Actinoalloteichus hymeniacidonis: one gene and its partner. The protein of the gene in region 2 interacts with the protein of the main gene of each other region in a pairwise test. Links are inferred from orthologs where the notes say so. Each region holds a gene or a part of one and is shown on either strand. Other genes may lie near its edges.

Evidence for each region.
Region 1: the proteins of rsfS (region 2) and BKA25_RS10365 interact in binary tests that used the Escherichia coli proteins (3 or more experiments, as listed by UniProt). The link is inferred for Actinoalloteichus hymeniacidonis from one-to-one orthologs.

The regions. Positions count from the first base shown.
Region 1 is NZ_JACHIS010000001.1:2,348,757-2,353,490, reverse strand. Bases 1-2,783 are described here. They hold BKA25_RS10365 (ATP-binding protein), read left to right. Parts: upstream 1-737; coding sequence 738-1,829; downstream 1,830-2,783. Other genes in these bases: BKA25_RS10360 (DUF5682 family protein), read left to right, coding at 1,829-2,783; BKA25_RS10370 (DUF4132 domain-containing protein), read left to right, coding at 1-488. Also shown: more of BKA25_RS10360, read left to right, coding at 2,784-4,204; BKA25_RS10355 (VWA domain-containing protein), read left to right, coding at 4,207-4,734.
Region 2 is NZ_JACHIS010000001.1:4,557,529-4,564,978, reverse strand. What follows is about bases 2,299-4,985. They hold rsfS (ribosome silencing factor), read left to right. Parts: upstream 2,299-3,272; coding sequence 3,273-3,698; downstream 3,699-4,985. Other genes in these bases: octT (diglucosylglycerate octanoyltransferase), read left to right, coding at 4,303-4,985; BKA25_RS18980 (histidine phosphatase family protein), read left to right, coding at 3,695-4,306; nadD (nicotinate-nucleotide adenylyltransferase), read left to right, coding at 2,299-2,689. In the rest of the region: BKA25_RS19005 (glutamate-5-semialdehyde dehydrogenase), read left to right, coding at 1-414; BKA25_RS19000 (cytochrome P450), read left to right, coding at 578-1,771; BKA25_RS18995 (ferredoxin), read left to right, coding at 1,786-2,010; more of nadD, read left to right, coding at 2,084-2,298; more of octT, read left to right, coding at 4,986-5,112; BKA25_RS18970 (DegV family protein), read left to right, coding at 5,109-5,969; BKA25_RS27980 (ComEA family DNA-binding protein), read left to right, coding at 6,346-7,047; BKA25_RS18960 (ComEC/Rec2 family competence protein), read left to right, coding at 7,044-7,450. UniProt on the Escherichia coli protein: Functions as a ribosomal silencing factor. Interacts with ribosomal protein uL14 (rplN), blocking formation of intersubunit bridge B8.

The sequences.
Region 1 (4,734 bases), 2.2 Mb from region 2 along the record:
ACGGCACCTTCGCCGATGTCGACGACGACGAAGTGCTCGTGGCCGAGGATGCCGAGGTCATGGTGGCGCATCCCGCCCTGCTGGGCGGCGACCCGGCGCGGTGGTCCGAAGTCTTCGCCGATTACCTGATCACCCAGCCGTTTCCGCAACTCGGCAGGCCGGTGCACACCTTCAGCGAAGCCGAACGCACCGAGAATCGCCTCACTCGGTTCGATGGGATGACGACCTACACCAGCCGGGTACATGCGCTCTGCCGACGCAACGCGGCGTGGACGTACTACTCGACCACGTTGTGTTTCCCGCTGGTCAGCGGGGCCGGGGACGTCCTGGTCGAGATCGACGCCGAGGATTCCTTCGCGGCGGAGATCAAGTGGGTTCGGCTGGTGGGGCACCGATCCGATCGGGATTCGGCCGATCTGCCGTTGAGCGAGGTGGGTCCGCTGGATGCCTCCGAACTCATCCAGACCCTGCTGGACCTGACGAGCTGATCTCACCCGGCGGTGTCATAGGCGTCGGCTAGGGTCCGCCACAGGTTAATCATTCAACCGAGCGCGGACCGGTTTCGCCGCTGTCGAGATCCCCGCCGAGGCATCGACACCCGTCATCAGAGCCGTGGCCCGCACACCGCCGGGTTGCTTTCCAGTCCACCGGGAATGGAACGCAGGCGCCACCGATGGCATCGAAGACAACACCGCACGCCCGTTCGCCCATCCGCGACAAGGAAGACCGCATCCCCCATGTCCCACGACACCCTGCAACGACCACCGGCCGAGATCCGGTACGCCGACGAACTGGCCCGGCTGCGCGCCGAGGACACCGGACACCGCCCGCCGGGATGGGCGCTGAGTCTGTCGGCCGCCCGCCGGTTCATCGTCGGCGACGAGCGCGCCGGAATCGCCCGCAAGTTCGTCGGCGACCCATCGCTCATCGACCGGGCGCTGGTGACACTGGCGACGAGTCGTGGCCTGATGTTGGTCGGTGAGCCGGGAACGGCGAAGTCGCTGCTCTCCGAACTGATCGCGGCAGCGGTGAGCGGCGAGTCGACCCTGACCATCCAGGGCGGCGCGGCGACCACCGAGGACCAGATCAAGTACTCGTGGAACTACGCGATGCTGGTCTCCGAGGGTCCCTCGCCGCGTTCGCTGGTGCCGGCCCCGATGCTGCGCGGCATGGCGGAGGGCAAGATCGTCCGCTTCGAGGAGATCACCCGCTGCCCGCTCGAAGTGCAGGACTCGATGTTGTCGCTGCTCTCCGAGCGCGTGGTGGCCGTCCCCGAGTTGACCGGCGCCGATTCGATGGTCTTCGCCCAGGAGGGCTTCAACGTCATCGCCACCGCCAACACCCGGGACCGGGGCGTCAACGAGATGAGCGCGGCGCTCAAGCGGCGCTTCAACTTCGAGACGGTGTTCCCGATCGCCGACTTCAACACCGAACTCGACCTGGTGGAACGCGAGGCCGGGAACCTGCTGCGGCGCTCCGGCGTCGAGATCGCGCCCCGGCGCGACGTGCTCGAGGTGCTGGTGACCACGTTCCGCGAGCTACGCGCAGGCAAGACCGACAAGGGCCAGTCGATGGAACGCCTCTCCACCGTGATGAGCACGGCCGAGGCGGTGTCGGTCGCCCACGCCGTCGGGCTGCGCGGCTGGTTCCTGCGCGGGCAGGAGGGCGACGCCGCCGACGTCGTGGAGTGTCTGGCGGGCACCGCCGCCAAGGACAACGGCGAGGACCTGGTCCGGTTGCGCCGCTACCTGGAACAACAGGTGCCCAAGAAGGCCACCGACGGTCAGTGGAAGGCGTTGCACGACGCCCGGCACCGGCTGCCAGGCTGATGCCCGCCACCTTCATCGGGGTCCGCCACCACAGTCCGGCCTGCGCTCGTCTGGTCGCCTCGACCATCGAATCGCTACGCCCGGCGATCGTGTTGGTGGAGGGTCCGTCCGATTTCAATGACCGGATCGATGAGCTGCTGCTCGGTCATCGACTGCCGATGGCGATCTTCAGCTACCTTCGGGACGGCAAGCGCGCGCAGTCCTCCTGGACTCCGTTCTGCGATTATTCGCCGGAATGGATCGCCCTCACCAAGGGTCGCGAGGCAGGCGCGGAGGTCCGTTTCATCGATCTGCCCGCGTGGCATCACTCGATGACCGATCAACGCAACCGCTACTCGGACGCGGAGAACCGCTATTCCGAGGTGGTCGACGAGCTGTGTCGCACCTTCTCGGTGGACAACATCGACGCCCTCTGGGATCACCTCTTCGAGGCGCAGGCGGACGGCGGGCTCGCGGAGCGACTGACCGCCTACTTCGACCTGTTGCGCGGCCAGGTCACCAAGGACCCGACCGCCGAGCACGACGAGGAGTCGGCGCCGTTCGCCGCGTTGGAAGCTGGCGAGATGGACATGGCGCGCGAGGCCTACATGGCCGCCTGGGTGCGCTCCGCCGTCGTCGAGGCGGGCGATCGACCAGTCCTGGTGATCACCGGCGGTTTCCATCGCCCCGCGTTGGTCGCCGCCTCGGCCGCCACCGACGGCGACTGCACGCCACCGGTGGTGCCGCAGCCACCGGCGGGCGCGGTCAGCGGGAGTTTCCTGGTGCCGTACTCCTTCACCAGGTTGGACTCCTTCGTCGGCTACCAGGCGGGGATGCCCTCCCCCGAGTACTACCAACAGCTGTGGGAGAACGGACCGAGGCAGGCCGCGACCAAGGTCATGCAGATCGTGGCGCAGCGGTTGCGCAAGCACAAGCAGCCGGTGTCCACCGCGGATCTGATCGCGGCGACCGCGAGTGCCGAGGGTCTGTCCCGGCTGCGCGGCCATCCGGAGCCCACCCGGACCGACATGCTGGACGGTCTGGTCACCGCGCTGGTCTCGGAGGATCTCGATCAGCCGTTGCCGTGGACGGTGCGCGGCACGCTCGCCGAGGGCGCGCATCCGGCCGTGGTGGCGATGGTGAGCGCGCTGGGCGGCGATCGAGTCGGTTCGCTGCATCCGAACACCCCCGCCCCGCCGCTGGTGTTGGCCGTGGAGACCGAGCTGCAACAGCACGGACTCGACGGTGATGGCGACGTGGAGCTGAACCTCGTCGAGGACGGCGATCGCCAGCGCAGTCGCCTGTTGCACCGCCTTCGAGTGCTGGACATCCCGGGCGTCGTCCGGGTGAACGGCCCGAGCACCGGCGCCGATACGCGGGCGACGGAGAGCTGGGCCCTGCAGGCGTTGGAGACCCGCCGCACCGCGTTGATCGAGGCGGGTTCCTATGGGGCCACGCTGATCGACGCGACATCGGCGCTGTTGACCGAGCAGGTCGCCGAGGCAGGCAACGATGTCGATGCGCTGGCCGCCGTGCTGTTCGATGCGGCGCTGTGCGGGCTCGACACGCTGGCGGACACCATCGTGTCGGCGGTGGCCGAAGGAGTGGCCGGGGCGACCGATCTCGGCGCACTGGGTCGGGTGTCGACCACGGTCCTCGGCCTGTGGCGGCACGACACGCTGCTCGGGTCGGCCCACAGCCTGTTGTTCGGCGAGATCATCAGCGGTGCCGTGACACGGGTGCTGTGGCTCGCCGAGGGCGTCCAGGGCGCCACCGCCCCGATGGATGTGCCCCGGATCAAGGCGATCGCCGCCGTGCGTGACGCATTCCGGCATGCCGAGCATGAGCTGGATTTGGATCGCGACGCCGCGCTGGCGGTGATGCAACGCATCAGCCTCGACGAGTTGGCTCCGCAGGACCTTCGTGGCGCGGCCTTCGGGTTCTGCTGGTCGATGGGCGACGCGGGATCGTCCGGTCAGGGTGGTGTCGATGCGGCCAGGGCCGCCCGGGGCGCGGCGCTGCCCACCACCTTGGGCGACTGGTTGGCCGGGCTGTTCGTGTTGGCCCGTGACGAGGTACTGACAAGCGAGGAACACGGCGATGCCGAAACCGACACGTCGGGTGTCCTGAGTGTGTTGGACGAGATCATCTCGGCGATGCCCGACGCGGACTTCCTCATCGCGCTGCCCGCCCTGCGCGGCGCATTCGAGTTCTTCCCCCCGAGGGAACGCGAGATCATCGCGGCCGGACTCCTCGCCAGACGCGGGAAGCACAGCAGCCCTCGGAGTCTGCTGCGGCTCTCGGTCGATCCGACCGTGCTGGCCGAGGCGATGGCGCTGGAGGCGAGAGTGGCCGATCTGTGTGCCCGCGAGGGACTCGGCGGAGCGGAGGCGTGACGATGTCCGACAGTGATCTCCAGCGATGGCGGCTGATCCTGGGCAGCTCCGCCGAGAAGCACACCGGCGGTCTCAGCGGGGATGCCGCAGGCCGGGATCAGGCGTTGAGCTGGTTGTACGGCCGCGACCCGGAATTGGCCAAGCGCGGTATCCGAGGCGATGGCGGCGGTGCAGGCAAGGAGGGTGGCGACGGGCCGTCGGCCCTGACCACGGTGGACTGGCTCGACTCGGTACACCGGTTGTTCCCCAAGGAGACCATCGAACGCCTGCAGCGCGACGCCGTGGAGCGCTTCGAGATCCTCGACATCGTCACCGACCCGACGGTATTGGAGCGGGTCGAGCCCAGCCCGAGTCTGTTGAGCGCGGTGCTGCGGACCAAGCATCTGATGAATCCCGATGTCCTCGCGCTGGCTCGCAAGATCGTCGAGAAGGTCATTCGGGATCTGATGGAGAAGCTGCGTACCGAGGTGCGGCAGTCGTTCACCGGAACGAGGGCTCGCAGGCCCAGCAGGTTCAAGCAGGCCCGCAAC
Region 2 (7,450 bases):
GCCGCCGAGGTGCTGCTCCATGCCGACGCCACCGCCGCAGCGCTGCTGCCGGAGTCGGTGCCTGCCACCGAGGCGGACTGGGACACCGAGTACCTGTCGATGGACCTTGCGGTGAAGGTGGTCGACTCCCTCGAGGACGCCATCGATCACATCGGGCGACACGGTTCGGGGCACACCGAGGCCGTGCTCACCACCGACCTGCGGGTCGCGAAGCGGTTCGTCGCCCGGGTCGATGCTGCGGCGGTCGTGGTCAACGCCTCGACCGGCTTCACCGATGGCGCCGAACTGGGCATGGGCGCCGAGATCGGTATCTCGACGCAGAAGTTGCACGCCAGGGGACCGATGGGCCTGCCGGAACTGACCTCCACCAAGTGGGTCATCTGGGGCGAGGGACAGGTACGCCCGAGGTCGTGATCTTTTTCTCGATCGGTTTCCGGGCGGCGGCTCGCTACCCCGCCCGGCATACCGTCATGCGTGTGAGCGCACCGCTCACCACCCTCGTTGACTTTGGGTAGTCGTATTCTTACTCTCTGTGTGGATCTTCCATCTCGGAAGCCGCCGATGAGGAGACGACTGGATGGTCACAGCAGGCGAACCGAGGAGCTATCCCTTCGGGTCGGTCGACCGCTTAGAGCTTGATCCGACATATGCGGCCTTGCGCTCCACCGAGCCGGTGGTGAGAGTCCGGATGCCCTACGGAGAGGACGCCTGGCTCGCTACCAGCTACCAGGACGTTCGGACGGTGTTGTCCGATCCCAGGTTCAGCCGTGCCGCCTCCACCGGCCGGGACGAGCCGAGGATGAGTGAGGACGTGATCCAGGGCGGCCTGCTATCCCTGGACCCACCGGAACACACTCCGCGTAGGCGGATTGTGATGCGGTCCTTGAATACGCGCCGGATCGAGGAGCTGCGCCCGACGGCGCGGTCAGTAGCTGACTCGCTTATCGCTGAGATGGTGCACACCGGTCCGCCTGCCGACGTGGTCCACGACTTCGCCATCCCCTTGGCAGCCGAGGTGACCTTCGAACTTCTCGGGATGGCGACCGAGGACCGCAAACAGTTGTGCGAGTGGACCGACGCCACCTTGAGTGTGACCACGATGAGTCCAGCCGAGGTCGACGAGAGCATGGCGAGGTTGGCGGAATATCTCGCCGAACTGATCAACCGCCACCGGCGGACCCCGTCAGTCGGTCTACTCGGAGAGTTGGTGGACGCGGCCGACAACGGAGTCATCTCCGAGGATCAGATCGTCCCGACTTGGATCGGTGTACTCGCTTCGGGGAACGAGGCCGTCACAAGTCAACTCTCGAACTTCATCTACCTCCTCATCCAGTGGCCGGGCTTGGTCGATCGCCTGCGGACAGATCCTGGTCTGGCCCCCACCCTGGTAGAGGAACTGACACGTTTCGTGCCGCTCGGCGCAAGTGCAAGCTTCGCCCGTTATGCCTTGTCGGACGTACTGCTCGGTGACGTCCTCATCCGGGCGGGGGAGGCCGTGCTTCCTGCCATCGGATCGGCGAACCTGGATCCGGCCGCCTTCGAACGACCCGAGGATCTGGACCCGGATCGGATCGGTCGTCCGCATCTCGGTTTCGGGCATGGTCCACACCGCTGCCCTGGCGCCGCGCTGGCCGGGATGATGCTTCAGGTGGGATTGACCGCGTTGTTCGGGGCACTGCCACAGCTCCGATTCGCCGTCGAGGATGATGGTCTCGAATGGAAGAGTCCGGTGCTGGTCCGGGGTCTGGTCAGGCTTCCGGTCAGCTGGTGAGGGAGGACGACGTCATGAGTCGCTGGAAGATCGACGTCAACCAGGGGGCGTGCGTCGGATCGGGCATGTGCGCAGGCACCGCGCCCGAGCATTTCCGGCTCGACGGCGCTGCGGCCAGCGCGATCTCGGAGGAGATCGACGCGCACGATGGGGTGATCGACGCCGCGGACAGCTGCCCGGTCGAGGCCATCCTGGTGCGTGAGTTGGTCGGTGGGAAGGTCGTAGCACCGGTCGACTGACCTGGTCGGCCGCCGCCCATCCACCCGACCGGTAAGCTGCCCGTTCGTGTCCGAGACGACGGCGGTGAGTCCGATGGAGAGTTCTGCCCGTCGGCGGGTGGGTGTGATGGGCGGCACCTTCGACCCGATTCACCATGGCCACCTGGTGGTCGCGAGCGAGGTACAGGCACGCTTCGAACTGGACGAGGTCGTGTTCGTGCCCACCGGAAAGCCCTGGCAGAAGGACGGCCAGGTCATCACCGCCGCCGAGGACCGCTATCTGATGACGGTCATCGCGACGGCGTCCAACCCGAGGTTCTCGGTCAGCCGTGTCGACATCGACCGCGACGGGCCCACCTTCACCGTGGACACCCTGCGGGATCTGCGCACCCATTACACCGATACGGACTTCTTCTTCATCACCGGCGCCGACGCGTTGGGGCAGATCCTGTCCTGGCGTCGAGCCGACGAGCTGTTCGCGCTCGCGCACTTCGTCGGAGTGACCAGGCCCGGCTATCAACTCGCGGACCACCACCTGCCGGCAGGCTCGGTGACGCTGATCGAGGTGCCCGCGATGGCGATCTCGTCCACGGCGTGTCGCACGCGCGTGGCGGAGGGGATGCCCGTCTGGTACCTGGTTCCCGACGGCGTCGTCCAGTACATCTCCAAGCGGGACCTATACGTCGATTCCAGTCGCTGACCTGCTGTCTTGTCGCCATCGGGGGTCGGTGGGAATGAGTCCGATCGGTTCTGGAGTCGGTCCGTCGTGTGGTCCAGCACGGTGATCGCCGATGCGGTCTGGCGCAGGGCGTAGGCGAGGTGGAGCCACGGTATGCCATCGGCGAGAGCTCGGCGCCGGTCTGCGTTGTCCGATAGGTAGTGGCCTCATCGGCCTGTGCGGCGGGATCGACCTCGAACCGGCCGATGTCGCGGAGCCGGGTGGGCAGCACGCTCGACGTCCGGATGGGGGCGTTCCCGCCCGTCTCGGGCGCAGCAGCGCTGTGGATCGACGGTGTTGTCGAGCTGGCGTGACCCCTGTGGCACGAAGTAGTCCGGCAATCGATTACACCAGGTCAGCGACGAAACGAGTCGGCCAGGGTGGTCCTGGTTCCCGCTCGCATCACCGCACCGGGTGCGGGCTGTACCGGGGCCTGACGTCGGACCAGGATCGTTCCAACACCCGGCTACGTCACCTCACGTCTTTTTGCGTGTCGGCGATGTACCGGGCACCGGTACGCTCAGACACTCGAGCGGGCGAGCTTGCCCGCCACGGAGGGAGAACTGTGGTAGCGACCGACGAGGCGCGGAAGACGGCGCTCGTCGCCGCCCGTGCGGCGGCGGACAAGAAGGCCCACGAGATCGTGGTGCTGGACGTGTCCGATCAGCTTGTCATCACCGACTGTTTCGTGATCGCCTCGGCGCCCAACGAGCGTCAGGTCTCGGCCATCGTCGACGGCATCGAGGAGAAGCTGCGCGAGATCGGTGTGAAGCCGGTACGCCGTGAGGGCGCCCGTGAAGGCCGGTGGGTGCTGTTGGACTTCGTGGACGTCGTCGTCCACGTGCAACACGCCGAGGAACGTGCGTTCTACGGGCTCGAGCGGCTGTGGAAGGACTGTCCGAGGGTGCCGTTCGACGATGGAGCCCCCACGTCGACGTCTTCCGAGGACAGCGCCGAGGCGGCTTCGGCGACCGAGGACGATCAGGCGTGACGCTGTCCAGATTGGTGCTCTGGCGGCACGGCGAGACAGGGCACAACGCAGAGGGCCGGTTGCAGGGCCACCTCGATACCGAACTCACCGAGCGGGGGCGTGCGCAGGCTCGCCGTGCCGCGCCCGAGTTGGTTCGTTTCGAACCCGAGGTCGTGGTCACCTCGGATCTTCGTCGTGCTGCCGACACCGCGTCGGCCTTCCACCTGATCACCGGCGTCAAGACTCAGACCGACACCAGGTTGCGTGAGACGCACATGGGTGATTGGGAGGGTCTGACCTCGGTGGAGATCGAGGAGGCCTGGCCGGGGCTGCTGTCGAAGTGGCGCGACGATCCGACTCAGCCGACGCCGAACGGGGAGACACGGATCCAGGTCGCGGACCGCGCCGCAAGCGTCGTCGCAGACCTGGATAAGGAGTATTCGGGCACGGTGTTGCTGTGCGCCCACGGTGGTCTGATCACGACGCTCACCGGGCGGTTGCTCGGTCTGGATCTGCCCCATTGGCTGCAACTCGGTGGCATCGGGAACTGCCATTGGACGGTTCTGGAACGCCGTGCCGACGACATCGTGTGGCGGCTACGGCAGTACAACGCAGGCATCTCGGAGTGAACGCGGCGGATCGTAGAGGTGGGGAGCTGCTGGTCCTCGGCGATTCCCTCGCCTTCCACGGTCCGCAGGGCCCACATCCGGCCGACGAACCGAGGCTGTGGCCCAATGTCGCCGCCGCAGAGTTGGGCGGTACCGCTCAACTCGTCGCGGGGCTCGGTTGGACGGCACGGGACGCCTGGTGGGCATTGACCGGCGATCCGAGGGTGTGGGCCGCGTTGCCGCTGGTCCGCGCGGTGGTATTGGGTGTCGGAAGCATGGACACGCTGCCCTCGCCGCTGCCGACGGCATTGCGGGAAGGCATCCGGTACCTGCGTCCCGACGGCCTGCGTCGACGGGTCCGGGCGGGTTACCGGCGGCTCCAGCCGTCGCTGACCCGGGCCATGGGCGGTAAGCCGGTGGCGCTGCCGCCTCGGCTGACGGTCCGGTATCTCGATGAATGCAGACGGGCGATCCGAGCGCTACGTCCCGAGCTACCGATCATCGCGATGGTGCCCTCGGTCCACCGCGCCGACTCCTATGCCCGGATCCATACCGGGCATGCGCCTGCCGAAGCGGAGATCCGGGCCTGGGGCGGCCGAGTCGGCATCCCGTTGCTCGATCTGCCTTCGCTGGTCACCGACCACCTGGACTCCGGCCAGGGCAACCGTGACGGGCTGCACTGGGGCTGGACGGCACATCATGCCGTCGGGCTGGCCTTGGCCGAGCTGGTCATCGCGACCGGCGAACCCATCCGGACGGCGATACGGCCGACGCACCACGGCATCGAAGCGATGGCCTGGCGGCAGAACAGCAGGCGCCCGGGATGACCGTGGCCATCGTCACCGATTCGACAGCCCACCTCCCCGAGGGATTCGCCGAGCGATATCGGGTGCGGGTGGTGCCGCTGCACGTCCTGGTGGACGGCCGGTCGCGGCGAGACTGCGTCGACGTCGGCCCGAAGGAACTCGCCGCCGACCTCCGGGCCCACCGCCTGGTCACCACCTCCCGCCCGACACCGAGCGAGTTCGCCGCGGTCTATCGAGAACTGCTGCGGGACGGCGCCGAGATGATCGTCTCGGTGCACCTGTCGGCAGACCTCTCCGGAACCTGGGATGCGGCGTGGTTCGCAGCCGAGGAACTGGGCTCGGACCGGATCAAGGTGATCGATTCTCGTTCCACCGGGATGGGCCTGGGCTATGCGGTCCTGTCGGCCGCGATCGCGGCGGGCTCCGGTGCCGATGGCCACGAGGCTGCCAGGATCGCCGAGGAGACAGCGCTGCGGACCAGGGCCTTCTTCTGTCTGGACACCCTGGAGTACCTGCGACGTGGTGGTCGTATCGGCACTGCGGCGGCGTTCCTTGGCACGGCGCTGGCGGTGCGTCCGCTGCTACACGTCGACGACGGCGGCATCGTCCCCCTGGAGAAGGTCCGCACCTCTGCGCGGGCGCTGACCAGGCTGGTCGACCATGTCGTCGAGACCGCCGGGTCCGGCGATGTCGGCGTGGCGGTGCACCACCTGGATGCGCCGGAGCGAGCGGTGGAACTGGCGTCGAGGATCGAGGAACGCGTTCCCGGCTGCCGGGCCTGTCTGATCTCGGAGTTGGGCGCGGTGATCGGCGCGCATACCGGGCCCGGCGTGCTGGGCGCGGTCGTGTTGCCGGGCGGCCCTGACCTGATCGGCTGAGCCACCCGAGTGGCTGGGCGTAACCCCACGACGTTACGCAACCGAGGGCGATCGGAAGGCCGCCGTCGCGTTCTGACCGGGGAGTTGTCCACACCGTCCGATCCATCCACATGTGGATCTTGAACTCGGGTGTTGCTCGTGATCGACGGCTTGAATGCACGGCATGGCCGTTTCCACGACACCACGCCGAGCTGTCTTCCCGGGCCCTCGGCGGCGACTCGACGTCATCGTCACCGGGGAGGACGGCGATGGCGTGCCGCCGGACGCCGGTGTGACGAGGGCCGTCGGGGATGGCTGGAGACGGCGGGACGGGACCGGTCGAGGTGCTCCACCCGTCGGCGGGCGACATCGCAGTCGCGTCGGTGACCCGACCTCCGTGAAGCTACCCACCGAAGGCAGGCTCAACCGCCTCGTCCGGCGCTGGGTGCCCGCTGGCATCGGCTCGGCCCGACTGGACCCCGGCCGATCGGGCGCGCTGGCGCTCGGGCTCGGCGCGGTGGGTATCGCCTTGGTCGTCACGGTGGGATTGCTCTGGCGGTCCGCGCCTGCTGCGGAACCACTACCGCTGGTGCCCGCCGCCGCCACTCCGCAGACCTCGTCGACCTCGGTGGCAGAGACGACGACGGCGCCCGCCGAACTGGTGGTCAGCGTCGTCGGGCGGGTCATGACACCCGGACTGGTCACGCTCAGCGCGCCAGCCAGAGTGGCGGACGCGGTGGCGGCTGCGGGCGGGGCACACCCGGATGCCGATCTCGACACGGTGAACCTGGCTCGTCCGCTGGCAGATGGTGAGCAGATCCACGTCGATGCGCCCGTGCCACCCGGAGCGCAGTCCGACGGCGGCGTGGTCGGCGGTGGCGAGGCCGCGGCCACCGCCGGTGGTGGTGCCGCGATCGACCTGAACGCGGCATCGGTCGCCCAGCTCGACTCGCTGCCCGGCGTGGGGCCGGTCACCGCGCAACGCATTCTCGATTGGCGGACCGAACACGGTCGGTTCGATTCCGTCGAGGACCTGCGCGAGGTGGACGGGATCGGCCCCACCAGGTACGAGCGATTGAAGGACCTGGTGACGGCATGATCGAGCAACCGGCTCGCCGTGACCTCCGACTGGTGCCCTCGGCGCTGGCGGTGTGGGGCACCACCCTGGTCGGGATGTACGGCGGCCACCACGCCGCGATCCTGGTCGGGATAGTGGCCTGCCTGCTGGTGATCGGCTGCGGCCTCCGGGCCTGGCATCGATTCCCGCTCGCTCGACGAATGATGGCGGGCGTGCTGGCCGTCGGGGCACTGACGATCACGGCCTCGATCGGTATCGCCCTTCGGGTCCAACACACCAGCGGCCATGAACTGCGGGCCGCAGCCGAGCGAGGCGCCGAGGCCCTCGTGCGGCTACGACTCACCGAGGATCCGGTCCGGTTGAGCAGCGCGGGCTATGCAGGCTCGCCGGACGACGGCAGGTTGTTGATCCGCACTCAGTTGAC